Regions from separate parts of the Leisingera sp. NJS204 genome, predicted to be linked through region 1. Evidence: riboswitches for the same ligand, from Rfam matches in the RefSeq annotation. Region 1 holds a riboswitch; each other region holds the start of a gene.
What was found. Region 1 has a riboswitch for cobalamin ahead of ETW24_RS16860 (aromatic ring-hydroxylating oxygenase subunit alpha). Riboswitches for the same ligand answer to the same signal wherever they lie in the genome.
Positions count from the first base shown of each region.

Region 2: another riboswitch for cobalamin. It lies ahead of ETW24_RS15900 (TonB-dependent receptor plug domain-containing protein); the one in region 1 lies ahead of ETW24_RS16860 (aromatic ring-hydroxylating oxygenase subunit alpha).
Region 3: another riboswitch for cobalamin. It lies ahead of ETW24_RS03345 (hypothetical protein); the one in region 1 lies ahead of ETW24_RS16860 (aromatic ring-hydroxylating oxygenase subunit alpha).
Region 4: another riboswitch for cobalamin. It lies ahead of ETW24_RS14075 (DUF1636 family protein); the one in region 1 lies ahead of ETW24_RS16860 (aromatic ring-hydroxylating oxygenase subunit alpha).

Region 1 covers NZ_CP035417.1:3,471,702-3,473,894, reverse strand. Annotated here, with positions in the region: gene ETW24_RS16865 (dihydrofolate reductase family protein) at 1-241, opposite strand, end outside; cobalamin riboswitch at 514-715, shown strand; gene ETW24_RS16860 (aromatic ring-hydroxylating oxygenase subunit alpha) at 821-2,056, shown strand; gene ETW24_RS16855 (hybrid-cluster NAD(P)-dependent oxidoreductase) at 2,061-2,193, shown strand, end outside.
Region 2 covers NZ_CP035417.1:3,261,729-3,263,921, reverse strand. Annotated here, with positions in the region: gene rpsA (30S ribosomal protein S1) at 1-287, shown strand, start outside; cobalamin riboswitch at 888-1,096, shown strand; gene ETW24_RS15900 (TonB-dependent receptor plug domain-containing protein) at 1,253-2,193, shown strand, end outside.
Region 3 covers NZ_CP035417.1:664,243-666,435, forward strand. Annotated here, with positions in the region: gene ETW24_RS03340 (protein-tyrosine phosphatase family protein) at 1-383, shown strand, start outside; gene ETW24_RS03345 (hypothetical protein) at 463-867, opposite strand; cobalamin riboswitch at 978-1,200, opposite strand; gene ETW24_RS03350 (TetR/AcrR family transcriptional regulator) at 1,219-1,809, opposite strand; gene ETW24_RS03355 (alpha/beta hydrolase family protein) at 1,894-2,193, shown strand, end outside.
Region 4 covers NZ_CP035417.1:2,855,245-2,857,437, reverse strand. Annotated here, with positions in the region: gene cobW (cobalamin biosynthesis protein CobW) at 1-591, opposite strand, end outside; gene ETW24_RS14075 (DUF1636 family protein) at 594-1,004, opposite strand; cobalamin riboswitch at 1,101-1,301, opposite strand; gene cobO (cob(I)yrinic acid a,c-diamide adenosyltransferase) at 1,355-1,990, shown strand; gene glpD (glycerol-3-phosphate dehydrogenase) at 2,096-2,193, opposite strand, start outside.

The DNA.
Region 1 (2,193 bases):
GTTCGGTCAGGCTGCTGCTGAGGACCACAACAGGTTTGCTGTAGGGCCATTGGCCGAACCCGAGCAGGGTGCGCAACGATCCGGTTCCCATGACCAGCCCGTCGACGCTGTCCATGAAGGCGGCAAAGCCGCCATCGTCATCTTCGGCAACAGGCTGTTTGTGCAGCCAATCCAGCGAATGGTCCTGGCGGGCCACAAAGCCGTCGAGGCTGGTGGCGATGAAGACGTGGCCGGTGGTCATCGGGTTCTCCTGTGCATGCGGTTAATTATACGGAATATAATTAACCGCATGCCGCGTTCCAAGGGGCTGACGCAAGATTCACTGCGTGCGAATCGATTCGGTGGGATCAGCCGCGGGTAACCGCATGAAAGATAAGCGCTTGCCGCAAACGGGCCGGCGGATGCCGGTTTGAGTTTCTGGACATCCCTGTCCCGCCCGGCGCGGCAAACCTGCATGTCTTATTCCGGTTTCGCCGGGTCGGTTTTGTTTCCGATGGCGGGAAATTTTTCAGGCAATACCGCAGATAGCAAGGTGCCGTCCTTCGGGGCGGAGAATTGGGAAGCTGGTGAAACTCCGGCACTGCCCCCGCAACGGTGACCCCGGGCAAGGCATGGCAAACAACCACTGAAGCCAAAGGCTTCGGGAAGGTGCCAGGCCCCGCCGCCAAAGCGGCCCCGGGACAGTCCGGAAACCAGCCTTGCCATGAAAACGTCAACCGCGGACGGCGGCGGGGCGGTTGCGGCGCGTGTCCGCAATCCCTTTGCCTATGCCTGCACCCAAGCCAACACGCCGCGGGGATGCGGCAGAGGAGAGAAGCAGATGCTTCACGACAGCGAAATTCTGGCCAAGCTGATGGCGCGGCAGAAAAACCATTCTCTGGAACAGGTGTTCTACACCGATCCGGGTGTTTTGGATCTGGACATGCGGCAGATCTTCTACCGCGAGTGGCTGTTTGCCATTCCCGCCTGCGAAGTGCCGAAAACGGGCAATTATGTGACCCATCAGGTGGGGTCGTATAACGTCATCATCGTGCGTGGCACTGATGGCGAAGTGCGTGCTTTCCACAACGCCTGCCGCCACCGCGGTTCGGTTGTGTGCAAGGCGAAAAAGGGCAATTCGCCCAAGCTGGTCTGCCCTTACCACCAGTGGACCTACGAGCTGGACGGCAAACTGCTGTGGGCGCGTGACATGGGGCCGGATTTCGATGCCTCCAAACACGGGCTGAAGCCGGTGCATTGCCGCGACCTGGCCGGGCTGATCTACATCTGCCTGGCGGATGAGGCGCCGGACTTCGATGCCTTCGCCGACGTCGCCCGCCCCTACCTGGAGCCGCATGATCTGGGCAATGCCAAGGTGGCCTTTGAAAGCTCGATCATCGAGAACGGCAACTGGAAGTTGGTCTGGGAGAACAACCGCGAGTGCTACCACTGCGGCGGCAACCACCCGTCGTTGTGCCGGACCTTCCCCGAGGACCCTTCGGTCACTGGGGTTGAGGGCGGCGAGACCCCGCCGCATCTGCAAAAGCACTTTGACCGGATTGAAGCGGCAGGCTGCCCGGCGCAGTTCAGCATGGATGCGCGCGGCCAGCACCGGCTGGCGCGGATGCCGCTGAATGAGGGCGCGGAAAGCTACACCATGGACGGCAAAGCGGCAGTGGCCAAGCCGCTGGGCCGGGTGCCCTTTGCGGATGCCGGCACGCTGCTGAAGTTCCACTATCCGACCACCTGGAACCACTTCCTGCCGGATCATTCCCTCGTGTTCCGGGTCACTCCGATCAGCCCGACCGAAACCGAAGTCACCACCAAATGGCTGGTGCACAAAGATGCGGTCGAGGGCCAGGATTACGACATCAAGCGCCTGACCGAGGTCTGGATGGCGACCAATGACGAGGATCGCATTGTGGTCGAAGACAACCAGCAAGGCATCAACTCCCCCGCCTATGAACCCGGTCCCTATTCCGAGGTGCAGGAAAGCGGCGTCATCCAGTTCTCCAACTGGTATGCTGAACACCTGACCCGTGCGCTGACCGGCCGCCATCTGATTGCGGCGGAGTAAGATCATGGGATTGCAGGCCAATTTTGAGACTCTGGACGAAACCCTGGCGTGGAAGGACGACGAGATGCTGGAATGCGTCTCGGTTGTTCCGGAAGCGCCGAACACCGCCACCTTCAGCTTCCGCGCGCCGTCGGGCG
Region 2 (2,193 bases), 210 kb from region 1:
TCGAAGACGGCGGCATCGAAGTGGAATATGAGGGCATGAAGTCCTTCATCCGCCGCTCCGACCTGGCGCGCGACCGTGCCGACCAGCGCCCCGAGCGCTTCTCGGTTGGCGACAAGGTCGACGTCCGCGTCACCAACGTCGACTCCAAGACCCGTCGTCTGGGCCTGTCGATCAAGGCACGCGAGATTGCCGAAGAGAAAGAAGCAGTGGAACAGTATGGCTCCTCGGACTCCGGCGCATCGCTGGGCGACATCCTGGGCGCCGCACTGAAGTCGGGCGACGAGTAATCTTCCCGGCCTCACGGCTGCTGAAAACGAAAGCCCCGCAGGTGTCTGCGGGGCTTTTTTCTTGGGTGGGAGGGCTGGTTCGAGCGCATTGCGGAAGTGCCGGATTCTCGCGGCGCGCGTGCAGCACGACGGCCCGCTGCACTTCCGGAAACCGCCCGCTGCATGGCAGAAGGAAGTGCGGAGGGTTAGGCATGGTGCAGCGACGTTTTGGCGGGCAGTGCCCAAGGCGCGCAGACGCCTTTCCTTCACCGCGGCTGCAAGCAGACAGGGCAAGAGGAAACACTTTTGCCACTAATCGCAGGAAGTGAACCTTCCAGTTTTCAACTGGCACTGGAAAGGAGCAATGACGGGCTTGCCTGCATTGCAAAAGCTCGCCTCATAGGTCCCGCATGAGATTGAACAGCAGTATCGGCCGCGGTTCGACATACTCCCTTTCGGACTTAAGCCGCATCCCCGGTGCTCAAAGCCGAATTTTCTTCACGAAGGTTCTCGGACGTAAGTGTATAAATTTAAACAATTGTTTTTTCATTTCACCTTGCAGTCAATCCATAGCAATCTCGATTGAGTTTGCTTCCGCTTGACAGAACAAATCCGGTTTGCCTAAGTCGCGCCTATTCTGGTCCGGCTGGGAAACCACCCGGGTAAAAGGGAACACGGTGAAGTGTAGCCAACAGGCGCTGAATCCGTGACTGCCCCCGCAACTGTGAGCGGAGAGCAATGCTGCGAAATGCCACTGCCCCAAGGGGCGGGAAGGCGCGGCAAAGCTTCGACCCGCGAGTCAGGAGACCTGCCAGGATGATCACCCTATCCCGGTGCGGGGCGCGCCGTAGATAACGGATTTCCGTAGTGGTGGCAGTTTTCACCGTCTGCGGAGGCAGTGCCTTCCAAAGACCCGACCCGAATACACTGCCCGCTTGGGCAGTCACTTGGCCTGCGTTTGTTGCGCGGGCCGGGAGGAATGGAATATGCGCAAGGCAAGCTTGTCCCTGGCCGCGGCCCTGGCCGTCACCCCTGCAATAGCAACCGCCCAGGATTCAGAGGTCACTGACCTGGCGGAGATCATCGTCTCCGGCGGCCTGACGCCGATTGAGGCCCAGAAATACGGCCGCTCCGTCTCAGTCCTGACCAGCGAAGAAATCGAAGATCGCGGTATCAGCACCGTGCAGGACGCGCTGCGTTCGGTCCCCGGCCTGATGGTGAACGGCTCCGGCGACAGTTTCACTCAGGTCCGCATCCGCGGCGCCGAAGCAAATCACACGCTGATCCTGATCGACGGTGTCGAAGCCTCTGGCGGTGACAGCGAGTACATTCTGTCCGGCCTGGACACTGCCAATATCGAGCGGATCGAGGTCATTCGCGGCCCGCAGTCGGTGTTCTACGGCTCCAACGCCTCAGCCGGTGTGATCAGCATCATCACCAGGACCGGCGGCATCGGCACCGAATATGGCGGCAGCGCCGAGGCGGGTTCGGACGGCTACCGGGCGTCGGCGCGGATCTCGTCACGGACCGAGCGCGGCGGCATTTCCTTCAGCTTCGCCCATGACAATGACGACGGCTACGATACCTCCGGCGATGGTGGTGAAGAGGACGGCATCCGCCGCAGCACCTTGCAGGTGAAGGGCGATTACCTCGTCACCGACCGGCTGAAACTTGGCTTCAACGTCCGCACCTCGGATGAGCGCCATGACAGCGACAGCACTTCTTTCACCGCAACGGACGCGGCCAGCTATGTCGTGGATGATCCCACGCAAATCAGTGACCGCGATGAGCAACTGGCCCAGATCTACGGCGAACTGGACACGTTGGGCGGCCGCCTGAAGCATCGGTTGTCGCTGGAACGCACTGACTTTGACCGCTCTTTCAATGGCGGCACCCCGACAGAGACCAAGACCGAAGCAGCAAAATA
Region 3 (2,193 bases), 1.4 Mb from region 1:
AGATCTATCAGTGGAAACCGGGGCTGGTCATCTCAATGACCACCGAGGCCGAGCACGCAGCCGCAGATGTGCCGCGGCTGGGGATTGATATTCAAAGCATGGCCTGCCGCTGGCTGCATCTGCCGGTGCCGGATTTCCAGGTGCCGCCGCCCGCTGTGGCGGCGAAATGGACGGCGGCCAGCCGGTCTGCACGGCAAGCACTGGGCGGCGGCGGCCGGGTGCTGGTGCATTGCAGGGGCGGCTGCGGGCGGTCCGGCATGGCGGTGCTGCGGCTGATGATCGAATGCGGCGAATCCCCGGCGCAGGCGCTGGCCCGGCTGCGGGCGGTACGGCCCTGTGCGGTGGAAACCAAGGACCAATTGCACTGGGCCTGTTCACCGTAGAACAGCCGCCAGAGGCGCACTGCAAAGAGATACTGCACCGCCCGGCCGATAAGCCGGGCAGCATTCTTCAGGTATTCAGTTAAAGCGCCAGCATCTGTTCCGCCTGCCGTGCTTCGGCGGTTTTCGGCAGCGCCTCCATCAGCGCGCAGGGGCGGGTGTCCAGCTTGGACGCGGCAAAACCGATACCGTCGCGGCTCAGGATAGCATCGGCAAAGCGGTCCAGCCCCTCGCGCGGCGCCTCTTCACCGACGTCGCAATACAGCCGGATCCGGTCATGGCTGGCGGCAAACTGCGCCGGGCAGTTGCGCGGGCAGCCGTCCAGCGCGGTGGTGCCGGTGATCTCAAAATCCTCCTGGGTCAGCGGCTTGGCCTTGGTCATCGCTTCGGCCAGTTTGGCGATCATCCGCTCTGCCGCGGGGCAGGGGCGCCCCAAATACTTGCAATCTGTTGCCGCATAGAAATGCGTCTTGTCGGTCCACATCATATCTGCGCCCTCCGCGCGTGGCACGGGGGTTTGGGGGACAAGAGACCGGATGAAAGACGGATCACAGCCGCCGCAGCCATCAGACCCTGTCCGGACACCCCGCCCGGGTTCGAGTTACACGTCCGATGGCAGGTCTCCTGACTTGCGGGTCGTCGCTTTCCCGATCCTTCCCGGCCTCGTATTGAGGGGCCAGTGGCTCTATCGGGGTCGCTCGCCGCTTACAGTTGCGGGGGCAGTCTCGGACTTGGCCAGCTTGCGCGGGCCGTACCGTGTTCCCTTTTCATCCCGGACACAAGATTCTGTGGCTCGGGAACCATCGCCACAAGCGGTAGCGGCAGGACGCCTGAGTCGTCAATCGTTTTTCTGCATCTGCAAATACAGCCCGCGGATCACATTCGAGTCCCGCCGCACCCGTGCCAGCTGCCAGCCGCCCTGCAGCAGGATATAGAAATTCTCCGCCGCCGCGCGGGCCTCAGGTTCAGGCAGGCCCAGGCGGCGGGCGTGGCGGGTGGTTTCAGTAATCCAGCCCTCGAACAGATGCGCGGCGTGCTGGTGGAACGCCTCGTTCTCCGGCCCTTCGAACAGGGTGGCAGAGACCGGGCAGCCGCTCCATTTTCCTTGCTTGTCAAACAGTTTCGCCAGTTTGTAGCAGACCGTCTTGGCCCCCTCCCGGAAGGTGGGCGCCGGGGTGAAAGACGCCTCGATCAGCAGCAGCATCTGCCCTGACGCCCAGTCCGCCGCGGCCAGGGCCAGGTCGGATTTGCCACTGGGGAAATGGTGGTAGAGCGAGCCCTTGGGCGCCCCCGCCTCTGCCAGTAATTCCGCCAGTCCGGTGCCGCTGTAGCCCTTGTTGCGGAACAGGCCGGCAGCGGCGCGGATCAGCCGCTCGCGGGTCGGGGGCGGGCTGGTTCCGCCCGCCTTGGCTGTCGTCACGTCATTCATGGCGGCAGCTTGACAGCATTGGACCGATTGGTCCAGAGATGGATTGGACCAATCGGTCTAGGCCAATCGACTCAGGAGGTTGCCATGCTGGATAAAAGCGCAGGACATACCGCGGTTATCCGCGAGGAAGAACTGCAGTTTGCATCCGGCACCCACTTGCTGGCTGGGCGGCTGTACCACCCGGCGGGGCAGGCGCGGGCAGCAGTGGTGCTGAATGGCGCAACCGGGGTGCCGCAGCGCTATTACCGGCATTTCGCACGCTGGCTGGCAGCAGAGCAGCAGGTGGCCTGCCTGACCTATGACTACCGGGATTTCGGAGACTCGGCGCGGGGCCATCCGCGCCGTTCCGATGCGACAATGGCTCAATGGGCGCTGGAAGATCAG
Region 4 (2,193 bases), 620 kb from region 1:
GGCCTTCTCGACGCCTGCGTCGCCGGCCAGATCGGCCTTGGACAACAGCACGATGTCAGCGCAGGAGATCTGGTCCTCGAACACTTCGGACAGCGGCGTTTCGTGGTCGATGCTGTCATCCGCCTCGCGCTGGGCCTGAACGGCGTCCAGATCAGGGGCGAACTGGCCTTTGGCAACCGCCTCGGCGTCCGCCAGGGCAATCACCCCGTCGACGGTGATGCGGGAGCGGATCGCGGGCCAGTCAAACGCCTTCAAGAGCGGCTTCGGCAGGGCCAGGCCGGAGGTCTCAATCACGATATGGTCGGGTTTTTCGGGCAGGGCCATCAGCTGTTCGATGGTGGGGATGAAGTCATCGGCCACGGTGCAGCAGATGCAGCCGTTGGCCAGCTCCATGATGTTTTCCGCCGGGCAGTTGTCATCGGCGCAGGATTTCAGGATGTCGCCGTCCACGCCGGCAGTGCCGAATTCGTTCACCACCACGGCCAGACGCTTGCCCTGCGGGTTCTGCATCAGATGGCGGATCAGCGTGGTCTTGCCTGCGCCCAGAAAGCCGGTGATGACGGTGACGGGGATCTTGTTGAGATCGCTCATGATTACTCCTCGGAGAAGAACTTGGCCGGCGGGATGCGGGCAACGGATTGTTTGCGGAAGGTCTGCGGGCGCTGGCGCCACGGCACGACGCCATCAGCGGTGCCGGCATAAGCCGCAGCACCTTCCAGAATTTCGGGGACATGCTGGTCCGGGTCGAGGTCGCCGTAGACATAAGTCCAGCGTTCTTCGCCGCCGATCAGCGCAACAGCGCAGCCGCGCTTGCACGACGACAGGCATTCGACGCCACGCAGACGGACGCCTTCGGGCATTCCGGCTTCTTCCAAGGCTGCATGCAGGATGGCGCCGGGGCGTGCTGCCTCGGGGTCGGCGCCCTCGCGGCGGCAGGTGAGGCAAACGGTCAGGGTGACCGGTCCCGGGGTGCTGGCAGATTGGCCTGCCATGTCGTCAGCCATTGGCGCGTCTCCTGTCGCGGCAGGGCGTGCGGGATGGCCGAAAAGGGGCCAGTCGTGCGAGCCCCTTACCCGGTCGCAGAACACCCCGTCTGCCCGTTGATCTCTCCTTCGCTGGCAGGTCTCCCGGCTTGCGGATGCCAAGGCGTGCGCCTTGCCGGCCATCCTGCCTTCCCGGGGATCACCCAGTGGCATGGCGGCCTCATCCGGTCACGGTCGCGGGGGCGGCTGTGCTTCGGCCCGAAAGCCTTCACATTCCCTCTTCGCCTGTTTTCACAGGAACCAGCTGAACCCCCTTGCGCTATCGTGCCCTTCTTTGTCAAGACATGGGTCAAACAGCTGGAGAGCCCCCAATGAGCGAAAAGTCTGAAACCGGCATCTCAGAAGAAGAAGCCGCCCGTCATACGTCCAAGATGGCCAAGAAAAAGGCCGCGCGCGACCGGATGATGAAGACTAAGGAGGGCGAAAAGGGCCTGATTATCGTCCACACCGGGCCAGGCAAGGGCAAATCCTCCTCCGGGTTCGGGATGATCATGCGCTGCATCGCGCATGGGATGCCGTCAGCCGTGGTGCAGTTCATCAAGGGCGCCTGGCAGACCGGCGAGCGGACATTGATCGAGGAGAATTTCAGCGATCGGTGCCAGTTCTATGCAATGGGCGAAGGCTTTACCTGGGAGACCCAGGACAAGGCGCGGGACATCGCTGCCGCGCAGAAGGGCTGGGAAAAGGCCAAGGAGATGATCCTGGATGAGCGCAACACCATGGTGCTGCTGGACGAGATCAACATCGCGCTGCGCTATGACTATCTGGACCTCGAAGAAGTGCTGGAGTTCCTGGTGGAGCAGAAGCCGCCGATGACCCATGTGGTGCTGACCGGGCGCAACGCCAAGGAAGAGCTGATCGAGATTGCCGATCTGGTGACCGAGATGGGGCAGGTCAAACACCCGTTCCGCGCCGGTGTGAAGGCGCAGAAGGGCGTGGAGTTTTAAGACGCTTTCAGAATGTCCCGCCCGGCCGATAGGCCGGGCCGCGCCAACCCGCCCCCACGGGGCGGCGCGATTGCGCCTCCCCTCGGGTTGGCCCGTCCCTTAGCTCTAAGCCGCCAGCCTGGCGGCTTTCTTGCTGATATAGGCATCCACTGCCGCGCGCTGCGCCTCGTCCAGCCGCAGGCCCAGCTTGGTGCGCCGCCACA